4 regions of the Azospirillum sp. 11R-A genome follow, and region 3 is predicted to be linked to each of the others. Evidence: predicted binding sites of a transcription regulator. Region 3 holds the regulator's gene; each other region holds the start of a gene.
What was found. Region 3 encodes PhoB, which activates phosphate uptake and scavenging genes when phosphate is short. Its sites were predicted from a motif close to TNTCATAAAACTGTCA; they were not measured.

Region 1 (7,523 bases), on a different contig from region 3:
CGGTGTTCAAGAGCCGTGACGCTTCCGCGCTGGAAACGCTGAACGCCGCCATCGCCAAGGAGCAGGACAAGGGTGTGCGCGCCGCCATGGAGCAGGCCCGCGCCGCCATCCTGCTGACCGGCGAGGCCGCGTCGAAGATGACCGACGCCGAAATCCAGTCGGCGACCGACACGCTGACCGCCCGCGGCGACCGCGACGCGCTGGTGCTGCTGAACATGGTCGCCGGCTCCGGCGCGTCCGACGTCACCAAGAAGTCGGCCGCCGCCGCCGTCTCCACCCTGGAACAGAAGCTGGCCTTCTGGGCCGCGCTGCAAAATCTCTGGTACGGGCTGTCGCTGGGTTCGGTGCTGCTGCTGGCCGCCATCGGGCTGGCCGTCACCTTCGGCGTGATGGGCGTCATCAACATGGCCCATGGCGAGATGGTGATGATCGGCGCCTACACCACCTTCCTGGTGCAGGAGTTCTTCCGCGCCCATGCTCCCGGCCTGTTCGACCTGTCGATCCTGGTGGCGCTGCCCGCCGCCTTCCTCGTGTCGGGCGGCGTCGGCATCGTCATCGAGCGCAGCGTGATCCGCTGGCTCTACGGCCGTCCGCTGGAAACGCTGCTCGCCACCTGGGGCCTGTCGCTGGCGCTCCAGCAGGCGGTCCGCTCCATCTTTGGCCCGACCAACCGCGAGGTCGGCGCGCCGAGCTGGATGTCCGGCGCCTTCGAGCTGGGCGGCCTGACCATCACCTACGGCCGGCTGTGGATCGTCGTCTTCGCCTTCACCGTCTTCGCGGCCCTGCTGGTGGCGCTGAAGCGCACCTGGTTCGGCCTGTCGATCCGCGCGGTGACGCAGAACCGGCCGATGGCCAACGCCATGGGCATCCGCACCGCGCGGGTCGATGCGCTGACCTTCGGGCTCGGCTCCGGCATCGCCGGGCTGGCCGGGGTGGCGCTGAGCCAGATCGACAATGTCAGCCCGAACCTGGGCCAGGGCTACATCCTCGACAGCTTCATGGTCGTGGTGTTCGGCGGGGTGGGCAACCTGTGGGGCACGCTGGTCGGCGCGCTGACGCTGGGGACCATGAACAAGTTCCTCGAACCCTATGCCGGTGCGGTGCTGGGCAAGATCCTGGTGCTGATCTTCATCATCCTGTTCATTCAACGGCGTCCGCGCGGCCTGTTCGCGCTGAAGGGCCGCGCGGTGGAGGCCTGACCGATGCTGCTGCGCTTTTTCCTGATGGGGCTGGACCGCAAGGCCGGGATCGTCCTGACGATCCTCGCCATCCTGGCGGTGGCCGTGCCGGCGATGACGCTGTGGGTGCCGGCGGACTCGCCCTTCCACCTGTCGATCTTCACCGTCTCGCTGCTCGGCAAATACCTGTGCTTCGCCTTGCTGGCGCTGGCGCTCGATCTGGTGTGGGGCTATTGCGGCATCCTGTCACTCGGCCACGCCGCCTTCTTCGCGCTCGGCGGCTACGCCATGGGCATGTACCTGATGCGGCAGATCGGCCCGCGGGGCGTCTACGGCAACCCCGAACTGCCCGACTTCATGGTCTTCCTGAACTGGAAGGAGCTGCCCTGGTACTGGCTGGGCTTCGACCATTTCTGGTTCGCTGCCATCATGGTGCTGGTGGTGCCGGGTGCGCTGGCCTTCGCCTTCGGCTGGTTCGCCTTCCGCAGCCGCGTCACCGGCGTCTACCTGTCGATCATCACCCAGGCGCTGACCTTCGCCCTGCTGCTGGCCTTCTTCCGCAACGACATGGGCTTCGGCGGCAACAACGGCCTGACCGACTTCAAGGACATCCTCGGCTACGACATCCAGGCCGACACCACCCGCGTTGCCCTGTTCGTGGCGACGGTGGCAGCCCTGGCGCTCTCCTACATGATTGCGTCCGGCGTCATCGGCTCGAAGCTGGGCAAGGTGCTGGTGGCGCTGCGCGACGCCGAGAGCCGCGTCCGCTTCATGGGCTACGACACCGAAAGCTACAAGCTGTTCGCCTGGACCCTGTCGGCCTGCATGGCCGGCGTGGCCGGTGCCCTCTACGTCCCGCAGGTCGGCATCATCAACCCGTCGGAGTTCGCCCCGGCCAGCTCGATCGAGGCGGTGATCTGGGTCGCCGTCGGCGGGCGCGGCACGCTGGCCGGCGCCATCCTGGGCGCGGTGCTGGTCAACATGGGCAAGAGCTATTTCACCGGCGCCCTGCCGGAGCTGTGGCTGTTCGCCCTTGGCGGCCTGTTCGTGGCGGTGACCCTGTTCCTGCCCAAGGGCCTGCTCGGGCTGGGCGCGCAGCTGAAGGCGAAGCTGCCCGGCCGCAAGACTTCCGCCCTTCCCAACGCCCAGCCTGCCGACCAGAAGGGAGCCTGACCCATGAGCGCGGAATCGACCCTTCTCTATCTCGACGGCGTGTCGGTCAGCTTCGACGGCTTCAAGGCGCTGAACGGCCTGTCGCTGGTGATGATGCCCGGCGAGATGCGGGCGATCATCGGCCCCAACGGCGCCGGCAAGACGACGATGATGGACGTCATCACCGGCAAGACCCGTCCCGACACCGGCACCATTCTGTTTGAGGGCGACACCGACCTGACCCGCCTGCGCGAAGCGGCCATCGCCAACCTCGGCATCGGCCGCAAGTTCCAGCGCCCGACCGTCTTCGAGCCGCACACGGTGTGGGACAATCTGGAACTGGCGCTGAAGGCGCCGCGCCGGCCGCTGAAGACGCTGACCTACGCCATCAGCCGCGACGACCGGGCCCGCATCGAGGAGATCCTCGACATCACCCGCCTGTCCGCCCTGCGCAGCCGGCAGGCCGGCAGCCTGTCGCACGGCCAGAAGCAGTGGCTGGAGATCGGCATGCTGCTGGCCCAGGACCCCAAGCTTCTGCTGGTCGACGAGCCGGTGGCGGGCATGACCGACGCCGAGACCGAACAGACCGCCGAACTGCTGTGCAGCATCGCCGGCAAGCATTCGGTGATCGTGGTGGAGCATGACATGAGCTTCGTCCGCGCGCTCGGCGTCAAGGTCACCGTGCTGGCCGAAGGCTCGGTGCTGGCCGAAGGCTCGCTGGACGCGGTCAGCGCCAATGCCCAAGTCATCGATACCTATCTCGGCCGCTGACGGGAGACCCCCAGTAATGTTGGACGTTCGTTCCCTCGATCTGCATTACGGCGCCGCCCAGGCCCTGCGCAGCGTTTCCATGAAGGCCGAAATCGGTAAGGTCACCTGTCTGGTCGGCCGCAACGGCGTCGGCAAATCCAGCCTGCTGCGCGCCATCGTCGGGCTGAAGCCGGTGTCGGGCGGCTCCGTCGGCTGGGACGGCGCCGACGTGACGAAGATGGCGCCGGCCGACCGGGCGCGGCGCGGCATCGCCTATGTGCCGCAGGGCCGTGAGATCTTCCCGCTGCTGACGGTGCGGGAAAACCTGCTGACCGGCTACGCCCCGCTGCCGCGCGCCCAGCGCTCGATCCCCGACGAGGTGTTCGAGCTGTTCCCGGTGCTGAAATCCATGCTGGAGCGCCGCGGCGGCGACCTGTCGGGCGGCCAGCAGCAGCAGCTTGCCATCGGTCGCGCCCTGGTGACCCGTCCGCGCCTGCTGGTGCTGGACGAGCCGACCGAGGGCATCCAGCCGTCGATCATCAAGGACATCGGCCGCGCCATCTCCTACCTGCGCGACAAGGGCACCATGGCGATCCTGCTGGTCGAGCAGTATTTCGACTTCGCCCGCGACCTTGCCGACGATTGGGTGGTGATGGAGCGCGGCGAGGTGATGCTGTCCGGTCCGCGCAGCGGCCTGGACGAGCGGGAGGTCCGCAAATACCTGACGGTATAACACCGATGGCATGGCGTTCCGGCCGGTGACGGGCGGAATATCCGCGGTCCCATTGCGTCCTTGATCCATCGGGCCTGCCGTCCGGCGGGCCTGTTTCGGGAGGAACTGCGCAATGAAGTCCGCACTCCGTATCGCCGCTGCCGCCATCGGTCTGGGGGCCGTCCTGTCCGGCGCCCCCGCTTTCGCTCAGGACAAGGAACCGGCCATGACGGGCAAGACCGCGATGGGTCCCGTCCTGACCGACGCGAAGGGCATGACGCTCTATGTCTTCGACAAGGACGGTGCCGGCAAGTCGGCCTGCAACGGGCCTTGCGCGACCAACTGGCCGCCGCTGATGGCTCCCGCCGCCGCCAAGCCGATGGGCAAATACAGCGTCGTCACCCGCGACGACGGAAGCCGGCAATGGGCCTACAACGGCAAGCCGCTCTACAGCTGGGCCAAGGATGCGAAGCCGGGCGACACCACCGGCGACGGCGTGAACAACGTCTGGCACGTGGCGAAGCCATAACGTTCGGGGTATCGCGGGGCCGTGGTTACTGTCGTCCGGCGCCACGGCCCTGCCTTCGCCGGGAGTATACTTATCCGGTCGAGGTAATGCGCAAACGCCGACTTCGCAGGCTGCGCTCTTTAAAGGTCGTTAAGGATCCGAACCGCATGATGACCTCAACGCCATCTTGCTCACGGAGCCGCAGGTCATGTCGATCTACAACGCCGCCTCGTTCGAAGCCGCCCCCTCCGCCGAACCGAAGGTCCGCAAGATGAGCGGCCTGCCGCGTCTGGCGGTCTGGACCGTCATGATCGGCACGCCGTGGCTGCTGATCGTGGAAGCGGTGCGCCTGATCTTCTGAAGGTCAACGCTCCAGGCCCGGCGCACCGTCCTTTCAAGCCGTAATTGGGCAGGCCGTTATTGGGCCGGTGCCACCCAGGGCTCCAGCGCGCCGATCTTCCTGGCCCGCTTCTCGTCTGCCGACAGTTTGAAATTATGCCCGAAGGGCGCGCTCTCGAACGAGCCGTAACCGGGATTGGCCAGCATCAGCCAGTCGCGCCCGAAATGCTCCTTCGCCGCCTCGAACGCCTTCAGACGGTCGGCCTCGCTGCCGTTGTAGGCATCGCTGAAGTCGCCGAAATTGTCGCCGAACAGCAGGACGATCCGGTACTCCTTGGCGATGTAGGCGCGCCGCGTTCCCTTCGCCGAACCCCAGTCCGGCTTTTCCTTCGACATCAGGAAGGTATCGACGTTGCCGCCCATCGGGAAGCCCAGCGCCTGCGCGTTGCGGCGGGTCGGCTCTTCCTGGTCGGCGTTGCGGTTGGTGACGTAGAACACCTTCACGCCCTTCGATTCGGCGTATTGGGTGAACTCGACCGCGCCCGGCACCGCCGTCGCCTTCTCCGCCTTCACCCAGGCATCCCAGGTCTTGGGCGAGAAATCGCCGTTGGTGGTGACCAGCCCGGCCTGATAGGCGGAGTTGTCCATCGCCGTCTCGTCCAGGTCCAGCACCACGGCCGGCGGCAGATCCTGGTAGTTGCCGGTCTGCTCCGTCGCCGCGGTCCAGGTCTTTTCGGCCAGCGCCTTGTCCAACTGGATCCTGCCCAGCGCATAGACCGCCAGCGAGTTCGCCTTGTATTCGACCGACCGCTGCATCCACAGCTCGGCGTTCAGCAGATCGCTTTGCGGCACCGGGCCTTGGGGAGCCGGGTCTGCCGCCAGGGCGGACCCGGCCAGAAGGGAAAGGGCAACCGCACCGGACAGCAGCGACCAGCGCCCGGAACAGGCGGAATTGCGCATCGACTCAATCCATCCATCAAGTGTCATGGAACTGTCATCGAAGCACAGATTCGGGTGCTTGGCGACGGTCCCGTGACGCTTGCGTCACCACGTCCAGAAACGCTTGCGTCATGGTATCCGGCGGTGGGTCTTCAGGCCGGCTGGGGGATGGCGCTTTCCGGCATCGGGCTCAGCGCCGGGATCGCCTCCACCCGCTCCAGCCAGCGCCGCACCGCCGGATAGGGGGCGAGCGGGATATGGCCTTCCGGGGCGCGGGCGACATAGGCGTAGCAAGCGATGTCGGCGATGGTCGGCCGCTCCGCCGCCAGCCAGTCGCGGGTCGCCAGATGGTTGTCCATGAAGCGCAGCAGGCGTTCCGCGACCCTCTGCGCGTCGGCCAGCGTCCCGGCCCCGCCCCACAGCGTCAGGATGCGCGCCAGCGCCGGCCCGAAGCGCAGGTCGCCGGCGGCGACCGACAGCCAGCGCTGCACCTGCGCCGTCTCGTCCGGCGCCTTCGGGTTCCACAGGCCGGAAGCGTCGTAGCGGTCGGCGAGATAGACGAGAATGGCGACCGAGTCCGGCAGGACGAGATCGCCGTCGACCAGCACCGGGATCTGTCCGAACGGGTTCAGGGCGAGGAAGGCATCCGACCGGCGAAGCTCGGCATTCGCATCGACATAGCGATAGGGCAGGCCGAGGATGTTCAGGAAGGCTTCGACCCGGTGGGCATGCCCCGACAGCGGTGTGCCGTACAGCGTGATGGCGGGATCGGTGCTGGTGCCCATGACAAGGCTCCCTTCTCTGTGGATCGCGGATGCCCACAGCCGACCACTTGCGCCGCTTCGCAGGAATAGGCTTTGATGAAAAGGAACTCTTTCAGGAATTGGAAGAATTATGGACCGGCTGGATGAACTGACGATCTTCGTCGCGATCCTGGAGACCGGCAGCCTTGCCGGTGCGGCCAAGCGGCTGCGGCGGTCGGCGCCCGCCGTCACCCGCGCGCTGTCGGGGCTGGAGGAACGGTTGGGTGTGCGGCTGATCGAGCGCACCACCCGCAACCTTGCCCCCACCGATGCCGGCCGGCGGCTGGCCGAGCAGGCGCGCCGGCTGCTGGCCGATTACGACGAGGCGCTGGCCGCCACCGGAACCGACCGGCCGATGCGCGGGCGGCTGCGGGTCACCGCGCCGGTGATGTTCGGGCGCAAGCATGTGACGCCTCTGGTCCTCGATTTCATGCGGGAGTTTCCGGACATCCGCGTCGAGCTGACGCTGTCCGACGGCAACCTCGACCTGATCGAGGAGGAGCTGGACGTGGCGATCCGCATCGGCCCGCTGCCCGATTCCGGCCTCGTCGCCCGGCGGGTGGGGCAGGTCGGGCGCTTTCTGGTCGCCAGCCCCGGCTATCTGGCGCGGCGCGGCACGCCGTCGATGCCGGAGGATCTGTCCGGCCACGACATCATCCTGACGACGGCCCGGCCCGGTCCGCCGGACTGGCGCTTTCTGATCGATGGGCGGGAGCGGGTGCTGCGGGTGACGCCGAAGCTGGCGGTCAGCCACATCGAGCCGGCGCTGCTCGCCGCCCGTGACGGGCACGGCGTCGCCCGCCCGCTGTCCTATCAGGCGGCGGACGACCTCGCCGCCGGCACGCTGGTGCGCCTGATGCCGCACGCCGAGCCGGAGCCGCTGCCGGTCCATGTCGTGGTGCCGACCGCAAGGCTGATGCCCGGCCGGGTGCGTGCCTTCCTCGACCATGCGGTGCAGGGCCTGTCGGCGCTGGAGGTTCTGCGCAGCTGATCCCCAGCTTCCTCAAGGATCGCGGGCGACGCGGATGCCGTAGGCGGCATAGCCGCTCTCCGCCGCGTCCACCCGGCGCACGGCGGAGCGGACATAGCGCGGGTTGCTGTGCCATGACCCGCCGCGCATCGTCCGCTGCGAACAGGTCGCT
Region 2 (7,523 bases), on a different contig from region 3:
CAGCAAGGCCGGATCGCCCATCCGCACGAAGCGTCGCGCCCAATCGGCGGCCGACGCCATCAGCGGATCCTCGCGCTGCCCCTCCGGCGAGAGCAGCGAATAGAGATGCCCCTCGCGCAGGCCGTAGGCGGAGAAGACCAGCTTCGACGGCTGGGCGATGCGCAGCAGCCGTTCCAGCACCAGCCCGGCCAGAGGCAGCGTGTCGAGCCGGCGGCGCGATCCCGCCATCTTCTCCAGCGACGAGCGGCTCTGCCGGCCGATCAGGCCGGTGAACTCCCGCGCGTCGGCGGAGGGGATGGTGTAGTGGTGGATGATGTGCAGCGGGTGGCCGGACTGCTCCATATGCAGCTTGGCAATGGCGCGCCAGCTGCCGCCGACCGGGTAGAAGGGCCGCCCCTTCATCGCCGGCAGCCAGGGCAGCGATTCCAGATGCTGGTCGATCATCTTGGCCGGGCCGCCCTTGGTTGAGCCGACCTCCATCAGCCGCAGCGGGCCGAGCGGCAGAGTCACCTGCCTGCCGATCACGCCGCGGTCGAGAGGGACCAGTTCCAGACTGCCGCCACCGAGATCGCCGACGAGACCGTCCGCGCCGGGGGTGCCCGACAGCACGCCCATGGCCGACAACCGCGCCTCCTCCTCGCCACTGATGACGCGGACGGTCAGGCCGGCCCGGCGTCGGATGGCATCGACGAAGGCGGCACCGTCGCGGGCATCGCGCACGGCGGCGGTGGCGATCACGTCGAGCCGGCCGACGCGCATGCCCTGGGCCAGCGTCGCGAATCGTTCCAGCGCCGCCAGCCCCTGGGCGACGCCGTCGGGGTTCAGCACGCCGGCCTTCTCCACGCCGCGCCCGAGACCGCACAGCACCTTCTCGTTGAACAGGGCAAGCGGCGAGCGGGTCAGCCCATCGTAGACGACGAGACGGATGGAGTTCGACCCGATGTCGATCACACCCACCCGGTCTCCAACGCGCTCCCCGGCGGTCGCAACGCCTGAAGCGCTGCCGACCGCCTGCCCCAGCTCGCCGAAATTGGCGGCGGCGCGTTTCTCAATGTTCATACTCTCGCTCCCGTCACCCGCCCTCAGGACACCGTGTGCAGCATCAGCCGCGGCGGCGTGCGCTTATTGCTGAGCGCGCTGCCCCGGCCGGACAGGCTGGGGTTGGTCATGAAGTAATTATGGGCACTGAACGCATCGGGGCCAGCCTTGATGCGATGGTACACGCCATCGGGCCCCAGCTTCCAGGTGCTTGCATCGTCCTTCATGTTGGCGACCATGATCTGGTCGAGCACCTGTTCGTGCACTGTCGGATTCTCGATGGGCACCAGCGTCTCGATGCGGCGGTCCAGATTGCGGGTCATCCAGTCGGCGGAGGAGATGAAGATCTTGGCCTGATTGCTCGGCATGGGGTGGCCGTTGCCGAAGCAGATGACGCGGCCATGTTCCAGGAAGCGGCCGACGATGCTGCGCACCCGGATGTTCTCAGACAGCCCCTTCACCCCCGGACGCAGACAGCAGATGCCGCGGATGATCATGTCGATCTGAACGCCGGCCTGCGAGGCCTTGTACAGCTTGTCGATGATGACCGGATCGACCAGGGAGTTCAGCTTCACCCAGATCGACGCCGGACGGCCGGCGACGGCATGGGCGATTTCCGCCTCGATCAGGTCCGACAGCCGCTGGCGCAGCGTGATCGGGGCGATGGCGATCTTCTCCAGCACCTTGGGCGTGGCGTATCCGGTCATGAAGTTGAACATGACCGCGGCGTCGTGGCACAGCGCCGGGTCGCACGTGAAGAAGGACAGGTCGGTGTAGACCTTCGCGGTGATCGGGTGGTAGTTGCCGGTGCCGAAATGGACGTAGCTGCGCAGCGCCTTCTTCTCGCGCCGCACCACCAGCGACACCTTGGCGTGGGTCTTCAGATCGACGAAGCCGTAGACCACCTGGGCGCCGGCGCGTTCCAGATCGCGCGCCCAGCGGATGTTCGCCTCCTCGTCGAAGCGGGCCTTCAGCTCGACCAGAGCCGTGACCGACTTGCCGGCCTCCGCCGCCTCGATCAGCGCGGCGACGATCGGGCTGTCCTTGCTGGTGCGGTAGAGAGTCTGCTTGATGGCGACCACCTGCGGGTCGCGCGCCGCCTGCCGGATGAACTGCACCACCACGTCGAACGACTCGTACGGGTGGTGGACGACGATGTCCTTGTGGCGGATCGCCGCGAAGCAGTCGCCGCCGAAATCGCGGATCCGTTCCGGGAAACGGGCGTTGAAGGGGCGGAAGACCAGATCGGGCCGCTCGTCGACGATCAGCAGCTTGGTGTCGGTCAGGCCGATCAGCCCATCCAGGATGAAGACATCGTCCGACGCGACGTTCAGCTCATGCCGCAGGAACTCCCGCAGGTCGGCGGCCATGCCGCTGTCGGTGGCGAGCCGGATGACGCTGCCGCGGCGGCGGCGCTTCAGCGCGCTTTCGAAGGTGCGGACCAGATCTTCCGCCTCTTCCTCGATTTCGATCTCGCTGTCGCGCAGCACGCGGAAGACGCCGTGCGCCTTGACCTGGAACGGAGGGAACAGGCGGTCGATGAACTGCATCACCACCTTTTCCAACTGGATGAAGCGGATGTCCGAACCCGGCAGGCGCAGGAACCGCTCAAGCTGCGTCGGCAGCGGCACCAGCGCGTCGATGTGCCGGCCCTTGACCGGGTCATGCAGCTGGAGCGCCAGCGAGAATCCCAGATTCGGCAGGAAGGGGAAGGGGTGGGCCGGATCGACGGCGATGGGCGTCAGAATCGGGAAGATATCGTCCAGGAACTTGGCTTCCAGCCAGTCCAGTTCGCCTTCGCTGAGGTCGGCCGGATCGACGACCGAGATGCCGGCGCCACGCAGTTCACCCTTCAGCGAACGCCACGTGGCCTGCTGGCTCTCCATCAGGGCGGCGATGCGCTGCTTCACCGCGACCAGTTGCTGGGCCGGCGTCAGATTCTCAGGGCTGGGCGTCTTCACGCCGGCGGCCACCTGCCCTTTCAGGCCGGCGACGCGGACCATGTAGAATTCATCGAGGTTGCTGGCGGAGATCGACAGGAAGCGCAGCCGCTCCAGAAGCGGATGATTCGGGTTGGCCGCCTCGTCCAGGACGCGCTGGTTGAAGGCCAGCCACGAAAGCTCCCGATTGATGAAGCGTTCCGGGGCGTTTGGCTCGATACCGACCGAATCGAGTTCCTGGAGATGCGTCACGTCGACCTCTGAAATCGTGAAATCCCGAACGCCGGCGCTTGGCTTTGAACCATGCCGACGACGGTTATATGGTGGGCAGACAGAGTATCCCATATGCGTTACGGTTTCAGGACTCCCATTTGGTTAAACACTGCGACCTCTTCCCGCCTCGCCGATCCCGCCGCCTGCCCCCTCGCCCCTCCCCTGCCGGCCGATTTCCACCATGAAGACGCTGTTCCTGCTGCGCCATGCCAAATCCTCCTGGGACGATCCGTCGCTGGGCGACCATGACCGCCCGTTGAACGCCCGCGGAGAGAAGGCGGCCACCCTGGTCGGCGCCTATCTGGCCAGGCATCACGCGCACATCGACCTCGTGCTCTGTTCGACCGCCGTGCGGGCCGTGGAAACGCGCAAGCGGGTGATGACGGCGATGGGTACGCCCTATCCGCCGGTGGAGCATGAACGCGGCCTGTATCTGTGCGGCTCCCACACGCTGCTGGAAAGGCTGCGCGACGCTCCCGATTCCGCGACCGGCCTGATGCTGGTGGCGCACAATCCAGACCTGCACGAATTGGCGAACGCCCTGACCGGCAGCGGCGACCATGGCCTCCGCCACGATCTGGCCGACAAGTTCCCGACCGGCGCCTGCGCCGTTCTGGTCTTCGAGACGCTGCATTGGGCCGACCTGGAGATGGGCGCCGGCCGGCTGGCGGATTTTGTGCAGCCGCGTAAACTCTCTTAACCTGCGGCGGCGGTTGGAGTATCCACGGATCCACCTGATACGCTCCAGGCCAGTTCGGCCGCAAGGCCGTGCCCCGGCCGGATTCGGGAGGAAGCCGCCCCTTGACCCCCGTCAGCCCACCCACGGCACCGCCCAACAGCCCGCAGCCCGGACCCGACGCGCAGCCGGCCGCATCGACGTTCCGCGAGGTGGAGTTGAAGCTGCATGCGGCGACGGCGGATCTGGCACGGGTGGCGGCGCTGCCGGGGCTGCTGGCGATTGCCGACGGCCCGGCAGCGACCCAAAGGCTGCGCACCGCCTATTTCGACACGCCCGACTTCAAGCTCGCCGCCAACGGGGTGGCGTTGCGCGTGCGGCAGGAGGGCGACCGCTTCGTCCAGACCCTGAAGACCGTCAACAGCGCCAGCCCCGGCGATTCGGCCGCCGTCGCCGTGCGGCGGGAATGGGAGTGGGTCGTCGCCGGAGAGGCGGTCGATGTCGGCGTGCTGACGGATCCCAGCGTCGCCGGGCTGGTGCCGGCGGCGGCGCTCGATGCACTGGACTGCCTGTTCATCACCGACTTCCGGCGCACCACTCTGCTGCTGCGCCCCGATCCGCTGACCGCGGTTGAACTGGCCGTCGATGACGGCGGCGTCTATGCCGGCGGCAACTCCCTGCCAATCAGCGAAGTGGAACTGGAGCTGAAGGCCGGCAAGGTCGCCAGCCTGTTCGATCTGGCGCTGATGCTGCAATCCGCCATTCCCATGCGCATCGGCACCGAAAGCAAGGCGGAGGCCGGCCTGCGGATGGTCACCGGCAGGGCGCCGGGACCGGCGGAAGCCGAACCACTCGGCCTGTCGCCGCTGACCACGGTCGCGGAGGCCTATCGCCATATCCTGCGTCAGGCGCTGCGCCAGTTCCTTGCCAACGAGTCCTGTGCGCTGGCCGGCGGCGACGTGGAGGGGCTGCACCGCATGCGCGTGGCGCTTCGCCGGCTGCGCACCGCCCATCGCCTCTTCGCTCCGCTGATCGCCGCGCCGGAAGCCGACCGGCTGGTCGAGGAAAGCCGGGGGCTCGCCAAGAGGCTGGGACCGGCGCGCGGCTGGGACGTGCTGATGTCCGGCGTCCTCGCTCCTCTGCTTGCCGATCCGAAGGCGGCCCCGGGCATCGACCGCACGGCGTTGGAGCGGCTGGAATCGCTGGCCCGCTCCGCCGGGGCCGGTCCGGCACGCGAAGCGATGGCGGCGATTCTGGCGCCCGGCTGCACCAACACGGTCCTCGGCCTCGCCGCGTGGCTGGAGCATGGCCGTTGGATGTCGGAGGCGGACGCCGACCGGCGGGCCGTGCTGTCGGCGCCGGTCACCACGCTTGCCGGCGGCTGGCTGTCTGCGCGCATGGCGAAGCTCGGCAAGCCGGCGAAACCGCCGGAGGATGCCAAGGGGCGCGACAAGCTGCGCCGGCGGCTGCGCACGCTGCGCTATACCGCCGATTTCTTCCGGGGACTTTATCCGGAGGCGGCCACCCTGCCCTTCTTCGCGGCGCTGGAACAGTTGCAGGCGGCGCTGGACGCCGATCAGGACGCCGTTACCAGCGCCCGCATGCTCGCATCGCTGACCGGCGCCGATCCGAAGACGGGCGGCGCGGTGGCCGCCTGGATTGAGCGCCAATCCGAAAAGCGGCGCAAGGCGCTGCCCGAGCTGTGGAAGCGGTTCCGGGCCGTTCCGCCCTTCTGGTCATGACCGACCCGCGCGGGGCGCCGGTGGCAATACCGCGCTTGGCGCATATATCGTCAGCCGACTGGCGGCGGGGGCCATTTCCTCTGCCGGCCGATTTTCGTCATGCGTCGCGGCGCCTTGCCGCTTTCCATCCGGAAAAGCTTCGGGTAAAAGAACACTCCATGAACAAGTATATCAGCGTCCGCGGCGCGCGGGAACATAACCTGAAGAACGTCGATGTGGATCTGCCGCGCGACGAGCTGATCGTCATCACCGGCCTGTCGGGATCGGGCAAGTCGTCGCTCGCCTTCGACACGATCTATGCCGAGGGGCAGCGGCGCTATGTGGAGAGCCTGTCGGCCTACGCGCGCCAGTTCCTTGAGCTGATGCAGAAGCCGGACGTCGATTCCATCGAGGGTTTGTCGCCGGCCATCTCCATCGAACAGAAGACGACCTCCAAGAATCCGCGCTCCACCGTCGGCACGGTGACGGAGATCTACGACTACATGCGCCTGCTCTGGGCGCGCGTCGGCATCCCCTATTCGCCGGCCACCGGCCTGCCCATCGAAAGCCAGACGGTCAGCCAGATGGTCGACCGCATCTTGGGCATGCCGGAAGGCACGCGCCTGCTGCTGCTGGCGCCCTTCGTCCGCGGCCGCAAGGGCGAGTACAAGAAGGAAATCCAGGACCTGCGCAAGCGCGGCTTCCAGCGCGTGCGGGTCGACGGCACCATGTACGAGATCGACGAGGTGCCGGCGCTCAACAAAAAGCTCAAGCACGACATTGAGGTGGTGGTCGACCGCATCGTGGTCCGCGAGGGGCTGGGCAACCGTCTGGCCGATTCGCTGGAGACCGCGCTGGGGCTGGCCGACGGCATCGTCTGGGTCGAGAATGCCGAGACCAACGAGCAGACCGTCTTCTCGCAGAAATTCGCCTGCCCGGTCAGCGGCTTCACCATTCCGGAGATCGAGCCGCGGCTGTTCTCCTTCAACAACCCGTTCGGCGCCTGCCCGGCCTGCGACGGGCTGGGCAGCAAGATCTATTTCGATCCGATGCTGGTGGTTCCGGACGAGCGACTGACCCTCGCCAAGGGCGCCATCGCGCCGTGGGCCGGTTCGACCTCCAAATATTACGACCAGACGCTGGAGAGCATCTGCGAGCATTTCGATGCGTCGATGACGACGCCCTGGCAGGATCTGCCGGAGACGGTGCGCAAGACCATCCTGTTCGGCTCGGATGGGTCTGCCATCACCATGACCTATGACGACGGCCTGCGGCGCTACCAGACCAACAAGGCGTTCGAGGGCATCGTCAACAATCTGGAGCGGCGTTTCCGCGAAACCGACAGCGCCTGGACGCGCGACGAGCTCTCGAAATACCAGTCGTCGCAACCCTGCGAGGTCTGCAAGGGCGCCCGCCTGAAGCCGGAGGCGCTTGCGGTCAAAATCCGCGGCCGCAACATCTCCGAGGCGGCGGAGCTGTCCATCGCCGGCGCCGGTGCGTGGTTCAGCGAACTGAACGAGCATCTGCGCCCGAAGGACCGCGAGATCGCCTACCGCATCCTCAAGGAGATCAACGAGCGCCTTGGTTTCCTCAACGCCGTCGGCCTCGAATACCTGACGCTCAGCCGCGGATCCGGCACGCTGTCGGGCGGCGAGAGCCAGCGGATCAGGCTCGCCTCGCAGATCGGCTCCGGCCTGACCGGCGTGCTGTATGTGCTCGACGAACCGTCCATCGGCCTGCACCAGCGCGACAACGACCGGCTGCTGGAAACCCTGAAGCGCCTGCGCGACATCGGCAACACCGTCGTCGTGGTCGAGCATGACGAGGATGCGATCCGCAGTGCCGACTATCTGGTCGACATGGGTCCCGGCGCCG
Region 3 (7,523 bases):
GACCTGCGCGCCCGCCCGGCGGTGGAGCGGGTGGTGCGGGTGGCGCTGGTCGTCTGTTCCCTGGTCGCCATCCTGACCACGGTCGGCATCGTGCTGTCGCTGCTGTTCGAGGCGCTGCGCTTCTTCAGCGTCGTCTCGCCGCTCGACTTCCTGTTCGGCACCCATTGGAGCCCGCAGATGGCGATGCGGGCCGATCAGGTCGGCTCCAGCGGCTCCTTCGGCGCGATCCCGCTGTTCGCCGGCACGCTGCTCATCACCGTCATTGCGATGCTGGTGGCGGTGCCGGTCGGGCTGATGGCGGCGATCTACATGTCGGAATATGCCGGGCGCGGCGTGCGCACTTGGCTGAAGCCGGCGCTGGAGATCCTGGCCGGCATCCCGACCGTGGTCTACGGCTTCTTCGCCGCGCTGACGATGGCGCCCTTCGTCCGCTCGGTCGGCGAGGCGCTGGGGCTGGACGTCAGTTCGGAATCGGCGCTGGCCGCCGGCATCGTCATGGGGGTGATGATCATCCCCTTCGTCAGCTCGCTGTCGGACGACGTCATCAACGCGGTGCCGCAGAGCTTGCGCGACGGCTCCTACGGCCTCGGCGCCACCAAGTCGGAAACCATCAGGCAGGTGGTGCTGCCGGCGGCGCTGCCGGGCATCGTCGCCGCGGTGATGCTGGCGGTCAGCCGCGCCATCGGCGAGACGATGATCGTCACCATGGCGTCGGGCCTGACCGCCAACATGACCGCCAACCCGTTGCAGGCGGTGACCACCGTCACCACCCAGATCGCCACGCTGCTGGTCGGCGACCAGGAGTTCGACAGCCCGAAGACGCTGTCGGCCTTCGGCCTTGGCCTCGTGCTGTTCCTCGTCACGCTCTGCCTCAACATGGTCGCCCTGCGGGTGGTCCGGACCTATCGGGAAAAATATGACTGACCTCGTCGAGCGGGACGCGGCGGCCGTGACGCCTTCCTCCGCCCCTGCCCCTGCCTCCTCCACCGCGCCGAAGTCGCGCCTGCGCAGCGAGGCCTTTGCCCGCCGCCTGCGCGCCCGCCATGCGGCGGAGCGCCGCTTCCGGCTGGCCGGCGCCGCCGCGGTGGCGCTGGCGGCGCTGATGCTGGTGCTGCTGCTGGGATCCATCGTCGCCAAGGGTGCCAGTGCCTTCCTGGAGGCCCGCATCCGGCTGGAGGTGACGCTCGACCCGGCGGAGGTCGCCGACCGCAACTACACCGCCCTGCTGCGCCGGGCGCTCTACGCCCAGTTCCCCCAGGTGACCGACCGCGCCGGCCGCCGCGTGCTGAACGACCTGCTGTCGTCGGGCGCGCCCTACGAGCTGGAGGCGATGGTGGCAAAGAACCCGGCGCTGGCCGGCACGACGCAGACCGTCTGGGTCCGCGCCGACGACCAGATCGACCAGCTGGTGAAGGGCGCCTACCGCCGCGACCTGCCGGAGAGCGAGCGCGGGATCGGCGACGCCAAGGTCGCCGCCGCCGACGCGCTGCTGGCCTCCGGCGCCTTGGCGCAGGGCTTCAACACCACCCTGTTCACGGCCGGCGACAGTCGGGAGCCGGAACAGGCCGGCATCGGCGGCGCCATCGCCGGTTCGCTGCTGACCCTGCTGGTGACCATGGCGCTGTCGGTGCCGACCGGCATCGCCGCCGCGGTCTATCTGGAGGAGTTCGCGCCGAAGAACCGCTGGACCGACCTGATCGAGGTGAACATCAACAACCTCGCCGCGGTGCCGTCGATCATCTTCGGCCTGCTCGGCCTCGCGGTGTTCCTGGGATTCTTCGGCATGCCGCGCTCCGCCCCGCTGGTCGGCGGGCTGGTGATGGCGCTGATGACGCTGCCGGTCATCATCATCGCGTCCCGCGTCGCGCTGAAGGCGGTGCCGCCGTCGATCCGTCAGGCGGCGCTGGGCATCGGCGCCTCGCCGTTGCAGACGGTGCTGCACCATGTGCTGCCGCTGGCGATGCCCGGCATCCTGACCGGCACCATCATCGGCATGGCCCGCGCGCTGGGCGAGACGGCGCCGCTGCTGATGATCGGCATGGTCGCCTTCATCGTCGACGTGCCCCACGGGCTGACCGACAGCGCCACGGTGCTTCCGGTCCAGATCTACATGTGGGCCGACAGCCCGGAGCGGGCCTTCACCGAGCGCACCTCGGCGGCGATCCTGATCCTGCTCGGCGTCCTGATCCTGCTGAACGGCGCGGCCGTGATCCTGCGCAAGATTTTCGAGAGACGGTGGTGAGCGTCATGAGCATTCAGAACCCGCTGAAGCTGCGGCCCCGCGCCGACGACCGTCCCGGTCAACGCTCCGGCGCCGCGCTGCCCAACAAGATGACCGCCCGCGGGGTGAAGGTGTTCTACGGCGCCAAGCAGGCGTTGAAGGGCATCGACCTCGACATCCGGGAAAACCGGGTGCTGGCGCTGATCGGCCCGTCCGGCTGCGGCAAGTCGACCTTCCTGCGCTGTCTGAACCGGATGAACGACACCATCGAGGGCTGCCGGGTCGAGGGGCGGATCGCGCTCGACGGCGAGGACGTCTACGGCAAGGCGGTCGATGCGGTGCAGCTGCGCGCCCGCGTCGGCATGGTGTTCCAGAAGCCGAACCCCTTCCCGAAGTCGATCTACGACAATGTCGCCTACGGCCCGCGCATCCACGGGCTGGCCTCCGGCCGGGACGAGTTGGACGAGGTGGTGCAGACCTCGCTGAAGCGTGCCGGGCTGTGGGGCGAGGTGAAGGACCGGCTGCGCGAACCGGGCACCAGCCTGTCCGGCGGCCAGCAGCAGCGGCTGTGCATCGCCCGCGCCATCGCCGTCAGCCCCGAGGTGATCCTGATGGACGAGCCCTGCTCGGCGCTCGACCCCATCGCGACCGCCCACATCGAGGAGCTGATCGACGAGCTGCGGGCCAACTACACCATCGTCATCGTCACCCACAACATGCAGCAGGCCGCCCGCGTGTCGCAGCGCACCGCCTTCTTCCATCTGGGCGAGATGGTGGAGTGCGACGACACCGAGGAAATCTTCACCAACCCGCGCGACGAGCGCACCCAGGGCTACATCACCGGCCGCTATGGTTGAGATCCGCTCTGTGTGCCTGACGCCCGCCCCTCTTCCCTCCTTTGTTGAAAAGGCTGTGCCATGCCGGTTAACGTCGAGACGCGCGCTGTGAACGGAGCCACCATGAATGCGGCCCTGAAGCCGCTCGTCCTGATCGTCGAGGACGAGGCCGACATCCTGACGCTGCTGAAGTACAACCTGGAAAAGGAAGGCTTCCGCGTCGCCACCGCCAGCGACGGCGAGGAGGCCCTGCTGGCCGCCGGCGAACAGACGCCGCACATCGTCCTGCTGGACTGGATGCTGCCGCTGATGAGCGGGCTGGAGGTCTGCCGCCAGCTGCGCCGCAACGCCAAGACCCGCGACATCCCGATCATCATGCTGACCGCCCGCGGCGAGGAAGGCGACCGGGTGCGCGGCCTGAATTCCGGCGCCGACGACTATATCACCAAGCCCTTCTCCCCGACCGAGCTGGTCGCCCGCATGCGCGCCGTGCTGCGCCGCGCCTCGCCCGGCATGACCGACGAGGTGCTGACCTTCGCCGACGTGACGATGGATCTGGCTGCCCACCGCGTCCGCCGCAACGGCCGGGACGTACACCTCGGCCCGACCGAATTCCGCCTGCTGCGCCATTTCATGCAGCATGCCGGCCGTGTCTTCTCGCGCGAACAGCTGCTCGATCTGGTGTGGGGCCACGACGTGTACGTCGAGCCGCGTACGGTCGACGTACACATCCGCCGCCTGCGCAAGGCGATGAACGAAGAGGACGAGCTGGACCTGATCCGCACCGTGCGGTCGGCCGGCTACGCGCTCGATACCAAGTCGATGTAAGCCCAGGGTTGGGATGGGGGTAGGATGGGGGCCAAGACCACCGCAGCATTGGTGAGACTGCCCCCCATGCCGCCCTCATATCCGCCGATGATCCTGCTCTTCACCGATTTCGGGCTTTCCGGCCCCTACACCGGCCAGATGAAGGCGGTGTTGGCGCAACAGGCGCCCGGCGTGCCGGCCATCGACCTGTTCGCCGACGCCCCCGCCTTCGACCCGCAGCTGTCCGCCTATCTGCTGGCGGCCTACGCCCCGGCCTTCCCGGCCGGCAGCGTCTTCCTCTCTGTCGTCGATCCCGGCGTCGGCACCGACCGGCGGCCAGTGATGGTGGAGGCCGACGGGCGCTGGTTCGTCGGTCCCGACAACGGTCTCTTCGCCATGACCGCCCGCCGCGCAACGTCGTTAAACGCCTGGAAAATCGACTGGATCCCGGACCGGCTGTCCGCCAGCTTCCACGGCCGCGACCTGTTCGCCCCGGTCGCCGCCAGCCTCGCGACCGGCCGGACCGTCGCGCGCAGCCTGCTCGATCCCACCGCCATCGACCGTCCGGACTGGCCGGACGAACTGCCGCGCATCGTCTATGTCGATGTCTACGGCAACGCCATGACCGGGATGCGGGCCTCCGCCCTGCCCGCCGATGCGGTGCTGACCGCCGGTGGCGCCCGCATCGCCCGTGCCCGTACCTTCGGCGCCGTTGGGCCGGGAGAGCCGCTGTGGTACGAGAACTCCAACGGGCTGGCGGAGATCGCCGTCAACCGCGGGCGGGCCGACCGCGTGCTGGGTCTCAAGGTCGGCGACCCGCTGACCGTCGAGCCCTGAGCGGGCCCAAAACTGACCGCGTCCAAAAGAAAACCGCCCGGAAGCGGGTGCTTCCGGGCGGCTGGCGCATGATCCGATGCTTGTCCGATCAGGCGTCTCGGGTCGGATGTCTTTAGGCTCAGTCGTTGTTGCGCTGGCCCAGGAACTGCAGCAGGAACTGGAACAGGTTGATGAAGTCGAGATAGAGCGTCAGGGCGCCCATCAGGGCCAGCTTGCCGGTGCTCTCGTGATCGTAGCCCTCGGCGTAGCTTTCCTTGATCGCCTGGGTGTCATAGGCGGTCAGGCCGGTGAAGATCAGCACGCCGATGGCGGAGATCGCGAAGTGCAGGGCCGGCGACTGGAAGAAGATGTTCGCCAGACCGGCGATCACCAGACCGATGACGCCCATCATCAGGAACGAGCCCATCTTCGACAGGTCGGCCTTCGTGGTGTAGCCGTAGAGGCTCATCGCCAGGAAGGTCGCGGCGGTGACGAAGAAGGTCAGCGCGATCGACGCCCCGGTGAAGACCAGGAAGATGGCCGACATCGACAGGCCCATCGCGCCGCAATAGGCCCAGAAGATCATCTGTGCCGATGCGAAGGACAGGCGCTGGATGCCGAAGGACAGCACCATGACGAAGGCCAGCGGGGCCAGCATCACCACCCACTTCAGCGGGGTGCCGAAGATGGTGGCCATCATGGCCGGGCTGGACGACACGAGTGCCGCGACCAGACCCGTCAGGATCAGGCCGGCGCCCATGTAGTTGTAGACGCGCAGCATGTGCTGGCGCAGGCCTTCGTCGAAGTATCCCCGATCTGTCGCGCGGCCTGCGGTCGCGAAGCGGTTATAGGTCGGGTCTGCCATGGTTTGGTTTCCTCGATGGAATAGGGTGATCCCGTGCCAGGACATATTGGCGAGTCCGCCATGCGGTTCAATAGGAATCGGCAGCGGTTTTTCCAGATGAAATAGCTTTCACGATTCGTTTTTCCTGCGGCTTCATGACGCGGGAATCACTCGTTCCGAAGCAATGGCGCCGAAGGCTGGCCCAAAGCCCGCCAAGTACCATAGAACCCGAAAGCCAGCGTGATCGCCGTGCTCAGCAAAGCGGTGGTTATGACCGCCGACGGCAGGAAGCTCCATTCCCAATGCATCAGGAACTTCAGCACCGCCCAGGCGGTCAGCGTGCCGATGATGCCGGCGATCACCGCGGTCAGCAGGCCGAGCAGCCCGTATTCCAGCAGGAAGGCGCGCAGCACGTCGCCGCGCGTGGCCCCCAGCACCTTCAGCACCACCGCGTCGTAGACCCGGCGGCGGTGGCCGGCGGCGACCGCACCGGCCAGCACCAGCGTGCCGGCGGCCAGCGTGATGCCGGCGACGATGCGCACCGCGGTGCCGATGTGGCCCAGCATCTCCGCCACCGTGTCGAGCGCGTCCTTCACCCGCACCATGGTGATGTTGGGGAAGCGTTGCAGGACGGCGCGCTGCACCTGGGTTTCGGCGTCCGGCGTGGCGCGGACGGTGGCGACCCAGGTCTGCGGCGCCCCTTCCAGCGTGCCGGGGGCGAAGACCATGGTGAAGTTGATCGCCATGCTGCTGAAATCGGCCGAGCGCACATTGGCGACCTTCGCATCGAAGCTGCGGCCCAGGATGTTGACGGTCATGGTGGCGCCGGGACCGATGCCGAAGGCCTCGGCGACGCTCTGGTGGATGGAGATCAGCGGCGGTCCGGCATAGTCGGTCGGCCACCAGCTGCCGGCGGTGACGGTAGAGTGTTTCGGCAGCGTCGCCGAATAGGTGATGCCGCGGTCGCCGGCCAGGATCCAGGCCTGCTCCGGGTTGACCAGCGCCTTTTCGGCATCCTGGCCATTCACCCGCTCGATCCGGCCGCGCAGGCTCGGCACCGCCTCGAAGGCGCTGGCGCCGGGGATGGCGGTGACGAGGTCGCGCAAGGGATCGAACTGGTCGCGCTGGATGTCGACGAAGAAGAAGGCGGGGGCGTCCTGCGGGATGGTTTCCGACACCCGGCGGGAGAAGTTGCCCTGGATCAGCGCGATGGCGACCAGCACCGTCAGGCCGAGGCCCAGCGACAGCACCACCGCCGCCGTCGGGTTGCCCGGCCGGTGCAGGTTGGCGAGCGCCAGCCGCAGGCCCGGACGCCTGACTCGACCAAATTTCCCTTGGCCCACCCGCGCCGCGCCCCAGGTGACCAGGGCGGCGGCGGCGCGGAAGGCGAGGAAGGTGGCGATGGAACCGCCGACGAACCACAGGGCGAAGATCTTGTTGTGGGCGGTCAGCACCGCCAGCCCGGCGAGCGCCAGGGCGGAGACGATCATCGCCACCGTGTAGGGCGTGCGCGGCCGTCCGCCGGCCGGCGCGATCACGTCGCGGAACAGCGCGCCCGCCGGCACCTCGCGCGCCCGGCCCAGCGGCCACAGCGAGAAGGTCAGCGCCGTCAGCACGCCATAGAGCGCGGCCAGCGCCAGGGCGCCGGGATAGACGCCGATGTGGGCCGACACCGGCAGCACGCCGTCGAGCAGCCGGCCCAGCGCCAGCGGCGCCACCGCGCCCAGCGCCAGCCCGATGACGATGCCCAGCAGGGCCAGCGCCAGGATCTGCGCCAGATAGAGCTGGAAGACCAGGGCGCCGGGCGCGCCGATGCACTTCATCATGGCGATGGTGCGGGCGCGCGAATCGAGATGGCTGCGCACGGCGTTGCCGACCCCGACGCCGCCGACCAGCAGCGCGGTCAGCCCGACCAGCGTCAGGAACAGCGTCATGCGGTCGATAAAGCGTTCGATCTGCGGCGAGGCGTTGGTGTAGTCGCGCATTCGCCACGGCGCGT
Region 4 (7,523 bases), on a different contig from region 3:
GGCGGGTGGGAGCGGCACCCCAGGCCCAGGCGATGGCGGCCCAGGCAATCGCTGCCCCGCCCCCTGCTCAGCCCCCTGCCCCGCCCACTCCCCGCCCCGCCGGACCGCCGCGCCTGCTGATCGCCGAGGATCTGTCGATCAACCGCGAACTGCTGGCGGCGCTGTTCAAGGACAGCGGTTACCGCATCGATCTGGTGGCCGACGGCGCCGCGGCGGTGGAGGCGGTGAAGGCCGGCGACTACGACCTCGTGCTGATGGACGTGCAGATGCCGGAGATGGACGGGCTGGAGGCGAGCCGGATCATCCGCGCCATGCCGCCGCCGCGCGGCGACCTGCCGATCCTGGCGCTGACCGCCGGTTCGTCGGACGAGGAGCGGCGCGACTGCCGTGACGCCGGCATGAACGGGCACATCGGCAAGCCCTATGAGCGCGACCTGCTGTTGCGTCAGATCGCCCGCACGCTGGCTGCCGGGCGCAGCCGCACCGGCGCCGCCTGAAGGCCCGCTCTCTAGCCGGTCAGGGCTGCTCCGGTCAGGGCTGCTCGAACACCCTTGGGAAATGGGCGAGACGCCGGCCGAACAGGCTTTGCGGCGTGGCGTCGGTCACGACCGGCTCCGCCTGATTGGCAGGCAGCGGCGCCATCGGCAGGGGCGTGGAGGACAGCGCGCGCGCCGAGGTCGGGCGGGGGCGGCGTTCCGTCTTCTCGGGTGGGGCGTAGAAATGCAGGGTCAGCTGGCCGTCGGCTTCCGCCGCATAGGGCAAGCCCGGGACCGTCCGGCGTTCGGTGCCGGGAAGCACATACTGCTCACCTTGGTCGGTGCGTTCGATATGCGGCATGACCGGTATCCTGTCTCCACCGGACCGATCCTGCCGTTCCCGCCCTTGCGGGTCAAGGGCGGGCTGCGTCACGAAGGGCTTATCCGATCGTACCGGTATCCGCCCCCTCGTCCGCCCCCTCGTTCACAGGGTGTTCTCCCCCCGGATCGAGGCCCTTACGGGTGCAGGACGCTGGCCACCAGCAGGTAGGACAGCCAGGCGACGATGCCGGAGGCGGGAATCGTCAGCACCCAGGCCCAGACGATTCGGCCCGCCAGCCCCCAGCGCACCGCCGAGGTCCGGCGGGCGGAGCCGACGCCGACGATGGCGCCGGTGATGGTGTGGGTGGTCGAAACCGGGATGCCCAGCCACGTCGCGCCGAACAGCGTGATGGCGCCCGCCGTCTCGGCGCAGAAGCCCTGGTAGGGCTTCAGGTCGGTGATGCGCGACCCCATGGTGCGGACGATGCGCCAGCCGCCCATCATGGTGCCCAGCCCCATCGCCAGTTGGCAGGCGATGATGACCCAGAAGGGAACGTGGAAGGTATCGCCCAGCATGCCCTGGCTGAACAGCAGGACGGCGATGATGCCCATCGTCTTCTGCGCGTCGTTGCCGCCATGGCCCAGGCTGTACAGCGCCGCCGAGACGAGCTGCCAGTGCCGGAACTGGCGGTCGACCGCGAAGGGGGCGGCCCGGCGCAGCGCCCAGGACAGCACCAGCATCAGGAACAGCGCCAGCAAGAGGCCGATGCCGGGCGACAGCACGATGGCGACCGCCGTCTTGGTGAAGCCGCTGCCGATGATGGCGCCGAAGCCGGCCTTGGCGATGCCCGCCCCGGCGATGCCGCCGACCAGCGCATGCGAGGAGGAGGACGGCAGCCCGAGATACCAGGTGATCAGGTTCCAGCCGATGGCGCCGACCAGCGCCGCCAGGATCACCGCCGGGTCCATCACCAGCGGATCGACCAGCCCGGTGCCGATGGTGGTGGCGACATGCAGGCCGAAGAACAGGAAGGCGATGAAATTGAAGAAGGCCGCCCAAAGGACGGCCAGCTTGGGCGACAGCACGCGGGTCGACACCACGGTGGCGATGGAGTTCGCCGCGTCGTGCAGGCCGTTGATGAAGTCGAAGGCGAGCGCCACCAGAACGATGACGGCGATCGCCGGCAGGCCGAGTTGCAGGGCCTCCATGATCGGGGCCGCCTCAGACCTGATCGAGCGTGATGCCCGCGACCAGGTCGCCGACGTCGTCGCACCGGTCGGTCACCGCCTCCAGCATCTCGTACAGCTCGCGCCGGCCGAGGAAGGCGATCATGTCCGGCTTCTCCGCGATCAGCGACTGCAAGGCGCTGCGCAGGATGTCGTCGGCCTCGTCCTCGATGTCGGACAGCCGGCCGCAGAGATGGTCGATCCGCTCGGCGTTGCGGGCGATGGAGCCCAGCAGCGGCATCAGCTCGACCAGCACGTCAGCCTGCTGGCGGATCAGGGCGACGAAGCGGCGCATCGGCTCGTCGAACGCCTCGATGCCATAGAGGCCGGCATGGCGCGGCACCTCGTCCATCAGGTCGATGGCGTCGTCCAGCGCGTTGATCAGCGACAGGATGTCCGAGCGGTCGAAGGGGGTGATGAAGGCGCGATGCAGGTCGCGCCCGGCATCCTTGGCGATGCGGTCGGCGTCCTTCTCCACCCGCTTCAGCGCGGCGACCTTCTGCACGCGGTCGTCCGGTCCGGAATCCATCACCGCTTCCAGTGCGATGGATGCTGCCACGATGTGGCGGGCCTGCTCGACGAACTGGTCGACGAAGCGTTCCTCCTTCGGCATCAGCGAACGGAATGCGCGCAGCAGCATGGGACGGTGACTCGCGTAGACTGAATGGTTTGGCGCTGCTCTTAGCACGCTTCGCGGTGCGGTGCAGCGGCGGCATGTCATGTAAAGGTCATGAAACAGTCATTTGGTAGCAAAATCGCCACAGGTTGCGGCACATCGCCGCTTTTCACCCCTCCAACCAATCCGGCAAACCAGTTGGGCCGGCCCCCTTGAGCAGACCCCATGGAAAGCCGCCGGCCGCCTTCCCAAATCTCACCCGAAGCCCCTTCCCCGACCGCAGGGTTCCGCCCATGACGTGCCCACCCCCCGCCTTCCGCCTTGCCGTGCCGGCACTCGCCGTGCTGCTGCTGAGCGCCGCCCCGCTGCATGCCCAGACGGTTCCGCCCGCAGACCCGGCCGGCCGGTGCAGCCCGACCGTCTCGGCCGCGCTCAGCACCTGGGACACCGGGGTCGCGGCGGCGGAGCGTTTCGGCGACAAGGCCGCGGCGGTGGCGCGCGAGAAGGGGCGTGAATATCTGCTGCCGCTGCTGGGGATCGACCCGAAGGCGGTGCCGCCCGACGCCAAGGGCGGCGGCACGACCGACGATGTCGGCCGCGCGCTGGAGGAAAGCCGCAACGATCCCAAGCGCCGCGCCGACCTCTGCGCCGCCATCACCCGCGCGGCGGACGAGGCGAAAAACTCGGCCGGCGCCGGGCTCGACGCGCTGAAACGGGCCCTGGACAACTGGCAGCTGACGCCGCCCGCCGCTCCGGCCCCCGCCCCGGAGACGCCGAAGCAGGACGGGCTGATCAAGACCTGATCTGGATCAGATCCGCCGCAGCGGACGCCGGGCGCTCCACACCCCGGCCAGGAAGGGCAGCGCCAGCAGGACCTGCAGGGCTGCCCAACCCAGCGCTTCCCAGTTCGGCTTGGTCCAGTCGACCTCGTGCAGCGCCTCCATGAAGGGCAGCTGGCCGTAGATCAGCGATTCGAGCGGCACGAAGCCCTCGGCCACCACGGTCAGCAGCGCCGCCAGCAGAAGCCCGAAGCCCAGCACCGACTCGATCGGCAGGCGGCGGACGGCGCCGCACAGGCCACGCGGCGCGCCGTCGGCGACGGGAATTGCCGGACGGAACAGGCTGGCGATGCCGAGAGCGCCGCGTGTCTCCGTCCCCACCGGCCGGCGGGCGGCACGGATCAGGCCCAGCGCCGGCAGCGCCACAGCCGGGATCAGCAGATAGGGGTTGGGGAAGTCGCGGTAGCGGCCGTCATAGACGATCAGCAGCGACCAGACCAGCGCCGCGACGCCCAGCGCCACGGCGCTCCACCGTCCGACCCGCTCGGTGCGGGTCAGGGCCGGGCGGGCGTGGCGCAGGCCGACCAGCGGCTCGCTCGCCAGACCGCCGCTCGCCAGCGTGCGGTGGGCGGTCAGCAGCACCGCCAGCACCAGCGCCGCGGTCAGCGCCAGCATCGCCACGGCCAGCGTGGTGTCCTGCCAGTAATGCTTGCCATGCTCGGCCAGGAAGGCGGCGCGGACATAGAGGGTGGACAGCGCCTGCGCCAGCAGGATCAGCACCGCCCAGCCGGAGCCCGGCACATGGCGGCGCAGCAGCGCCAACCCGCCCAGCAGCACCAGCGCCAGCCCGCTCGACGCCGCGAACAGCCAGGGCCACGCGACATTGCCGACGACCGGCCCGGCCAGCGAGAATTTCGGCGTGCGGTCGGCGTTGTACAGGCCCCAATGGCCGCCGACGGTGCCCTCCAGCTTGGCCTTCCATTCCTGGTCGAAGGCCTCGATCACGTTGTAGTCGAAGCCCTCCTGCTCGGCCATGCGGACGAAGGCGTTGACGAACTTCGCCTTGTTGACCAGCCCCGGCACGGCGGCGCCGCGCGAGCGGCCTTGCGTCGGCCAGCCGGTCTCGCCGACCAGGATCGGCTTGCCCGGAAAGCGGTGGGCGATGGTGCGGTAGCTCTGGCGGATACGCTCGGTCGCCGCCTCGACGCCGGCCGGCACGTCCTCCCAATAGGGCAGCAGGTGGATGGTCAGGTAATCGACATGGTCCGCGATCTGCGGGTATTTCAGCCACCATTCCCACACGTCGGCATAGGACACCGGCTGCTTCACCGCCGCCTTGACGCGGTCGATGTAGCCGGCGACCTGCTCCGGCGTCAGTTCGCGGCGCAGCAGCACCTCGTTGCCGACGATGACGCGGGTGATGATGTCGGGATAGCGGTTGGCGAGGTCGATCAGCGAGGCGATCTCCGCCTCGTTCTTGTCGGTCCGCGAGGACAGCCATGCCCCCATGGTGACCTGCATGCCATGCTTGCGCGCCAGTTCCGGCACCACCTGCAAGCCTTCCAGCGAGGTGTAGGTGCGGATGCCGGCCACCTGCGGCGCCAGCGCGACCAGGTCTTCCTCGATCTGGGCGGTGGAGGGCAGCACACCGGTCAGCGGGCTCTGCCCGTCGCGGAAGGGCGCGAAGGACACGCTGCGCAGCTTGCCGCCGGGTGGCGGGTCGAGCGGCACCGGCAGGTTCGGCAGGGACCAGACGGCGAGATTCGCGAGGCCGGCGACGATCATCGCGGCAAGGATGAGGATCAGGCGCATGGGCGGGATGTCTACACCAAAGGCTTGACGGTTTGAACGGTGACCGTCGCACCAACAGGCCGGACGGCGATTTTATTCACGGACACGGACAGAAAATGGGCGCGCCCCCCAAAGGAGGCGCGCCCAGTCGGTCAAGGATTGAGTGACGTGCCTTCGTCACGGATTGGTAAACCGGCGGACGGGGGCGTTTATTCCGTGGGAAATTGCATCCCCGCCCCCAATTTCACCGCTCGCTTCAGCGTTCGACGAACGCCTTTTCGATGACGAAGCCGCCCGGCTCGCCGTTGGTGCCCATGACGAAGCCGCGCTTTTCCATCATCGCGGTGGTCTCGGCCAGCATGGCCGGGCTGCCGCAGATCATCACGCGGTCCTTCTCGGCATCCAGTTCCGGCAGGCCGAGGTCCTCGTAAATCTTGCCGGTTTCCATCAGCGTGGTCAGGCGGCCCTGGTTGCGGAAGGGCTCGCGCGTCACGGTCGGGTAATAGAGCAGCTTTTCCTTCACCTGCTCGCCGAAGAACTCGTTCTCCGGCAGGCTGTGGTGGATCAGGTCGTCATAGGCCAGCTCCGCCACGGTGCGGGTGCCGTGGGTCAGGATCACCCGGTCGAACTTCTCGTACATCTCCGGGTCCTTGATGATGCTGAGGAACGGCGCCAGTCCGGTGCCGGTGCTCAGCAGATACAGGTTCCGCCCGGGAAGCAGGTTGTCGGCGATCAGCGTGCCGGTCGCCTTGCGGTTCACCAGCAGCGTGTCGCCTTCCTTCAGATGCTGGAGCCGCGAGGTCAGCGGGCCGTCCTGCACCTTGATGCTGAAGAACTCCAGCGTCTCCTCGTAATGCGCGCTGACGAGGCTGTAGGCACGCAGCAGGGGCCGGCCTTCGACCTCCAGCCCGATCATGGTGAACTGCCCCGGCAGGAAGCGGAAGGACGGATCGCGCGTGGTGGTGAAGCTGAACAGCGTGTCGGTCCAGTGGTGAACGGTCAGCACGCGCTCTTTGATCAGATTGCTCATTTGGGCGTTCCAAAACCTGTCGGCGCCAAGCTCTGTTGGCAATGTTCAATACCAAAGTCCGGGACGCTGCGTTCAGGTGGCCGGCGCGATGACACGAGCGGAGCTGCCGCGACGCAACGGCCGAAACCTATCAACAAACCCGGTCGAAGGCCACGGATTTATACCAGTCAAATGACGGGCTTTCCGGCAAACAACACAGTCTGCGCCGTACAACATTGATCCCGGTCAATCGAATCCTTATTCCGCGCTGGGCGGCGCGAACAGGTAGGGCGACAGGCCGCGCAGATTTTCATCGACGATAAGCCGATGATTCAGCGGCGGAAACGCCCGCTGCGAACAGTCCAGCCGCGGGCAGAGCCGGCAATTCACCCCGATCGGCGTCGCCGCATCGGTGTTGGACAGGTCGAACCCGTCCGCATAGGTGACCTGAGCCGCATGCTGGACGTCGCAGCCCAGCGCCACGGCGAATTGCTGCGGCGGGCTGCGGTGGCCGCCGCCGGCCTTCACCACCGTGCGGGCGATTGAGAAATAGGCGGTGCCGTCCGGCATCTCCGCCATCTGGCTGTGGATCTTGCCCGGCGTGCGGAAGGCCTCGTAGACGATCCAGCGCGGGCAGCCGCCGCCGAAGCGGGCGAAATGGAATCCGGCGCCGGAGAAGCGTTTCGACACGTTGCCGGCGCTGTCCACCCGCATGAAGAAGAAGGGCACGCCCTTGGCCCCTGACCGGTGCAGGGTGGTCAGCCGGTGGCAGACCTGCTCGAACGACGCGTCGAAACGCCGCCGCAGGATTTCGATGTCGTAGCGCAGCTGGGTCGCCGCCTCGTGGAAGCGGGCGTAGGGCATCAGCACCGCCGCGGCGAAATAGTTCGCCAGCCCGATCCGGGTCAGCCGCCGTGCCTCGTCGTCCGACAGGTTGGCGGCATCGACGATGCCGTTCAGCAGGTCGCGGTGGCGCAGCAGCGCGATCTGGCAGGCGAGCTGGAAGGTGCGGCCCGACGGCGCCAGCATCTCCGACAGCAGGATGCGCCGGCTGTGGCGGTCGAAGCGGCGCACCGCATAGCCCATCACCTCCGACGGCAGCAGGCGGACGCGGACGCTGTGCTGGGTGTTCAGCCAGTCGACCAGCCCGCGATAGAGGTCGCCGCGTTCCAGCTTGCCGTCCTGCCACAGGCTTTCCGCCGCCGCCTCCAGCTCCGGGAAATGGTTGGAGTGGGTCTGGAACAGGTCGCGCACCTCGTCCTGCGGGAAGCCGGTGGCCTGCACCAGATGCAGCTTCTCGCGGT

Region 1: the regulator PhoB is predicted to act here: its motif matches at 5,621-5,636, upstream of VH569_RS13010 (5'-nucleotidase, lipoprotein e(P4) family).
Region 2: the regulator PhoB is predicted to act here: its motif matches at 3,329-3,344, upstream of VH569_RS15985 (RNA degradosome polyphosphate kinase).
Region 4: the regulator PhoB is predicted to act here: its motif matches at 2,751-2,766, upstream of VH569_RS04870 (DUF47 domain-containing protein).

Annotation. Positions count from the first base shown of each region.
Region 1 covers NZ_JBCEBL010000007.1:186,077-193,599, reverse strand. Annotated here, with positions in the region: gene urtB (urea ABC transporter permease subunit UrtB) at 1-1,199, shown strand, start outside; gene urtC (urea ABC transporter permease subunit UrtC) at 1,206-2,351, shown strand; gene urtD (urea ABC transporter ATP-binding protein UrtD) at 2,355-3,101, shown strand; gene urtE (urea ABC transporter ATP-binding subunit UrtE) at 3,118-3,813, shown strand; gene VH569_RS13020 (hypothetical protein) at 3,926-4,321, shown strand; gene VH569_RS13015 (hypothetical protein) at 4,509-4,661, shown strand; gene VH569_RS13010 (5'-nucleotidase, lipoprotein e(P4) family) at 4,718-5,599, opposite strand; gene VH569_RS13005 (glutathione S-transferase family protein) at 5,731-6,363, opposite strand; gene VH569_RS13000 (LysR family transcriptional regulator) at 6,473-7,372, shown strand; gene VH569_RS12995 (formylglycine-generating enzyme family protein) at 7,385-7,523, opposite strand, start outside.
Region 2 covers NZ_JBCEBL010000010.1:137,944-145,466, forward strand. Annotated here, with positions in the region: gene VH569_RS15980 (Ppx/GppA family phosphatase) at 1-1,059, opposite strand, end outside; gene VH569_RS15985 (RNA degradosome polyphosphate kinase) at 1,083-3,230, opposite strand; gene VH569_RS15990 (SixA phosphatase family protein) at 3,433-3,951, shown strand; gene VH569_RS15995 (CHAD domain-containing protein) at 4,053-5,669, shown strand; gene uvrA (excinuclease ABC subunit UvrA) at 5,828-7,523, shown strand, end outside.
Region 3 covers NZ_JBCEBL010000006.1:167,063-174,585, reverse strand. Annotated here, with positions in the region: gene pstC (phosphate ABC transporter permease subunit PstC) at 1-924, shown strand, start outside; gene pstA (phosphate ABC transporter permease PstA) at 917-2,242, shown strand; gene pstB (phosphate ABC transporter ATP-binding protein PstB) at 2,248-3,078, shown strand; gene phoB (phosphate regulon transcriptional regulator PhoB) at 3,181-3,885, shown strand; gene VH569_RS11635 (SAM hydrolase/SAM-dependent halogenase family protein) at 3,973-4,701, shown strand; gene VH569_RS11630 (Bax inhibitor-1/YccA family protein) at 4,820-5,545, opposite strand; gene VH569_RS11625 (ABC transporter permease) at 5,692-7,523, opposite strand, start outside.
Region 4 covers NZ_JBCEBL010000002.1:263,616-271,138, forward strand. Annotated here, with positions in the region: gene VH569_RS04855 (response regulator) at 1-497, shown strand, start outside; gene VH569_RS04860 (hypothetical protein) at 532-837, opposite strand; gene VH569_RS04865 (inorganic phosphate transporter) at 993-2,006, opposite strand; gene VH569_RS04870 (DUF47 domain-containing protein) at 2,020-2,664, opposite strand; gene VH569_RS04875 (hypothetical protein) at 2,934-3,443, shown strand; gene VH569_RS04880 (glycosyl hydrolase family 17 protein) at 3,450-5,231, opposite strand; gene VH569_RS04885 (ferredoxin--NADP reductase) at 5,467-6,240, opposite strand; gene VH569_RS04890 (helix-turn-helix domain-containing protein) at 6,478-7,523, opposite strand, start outside.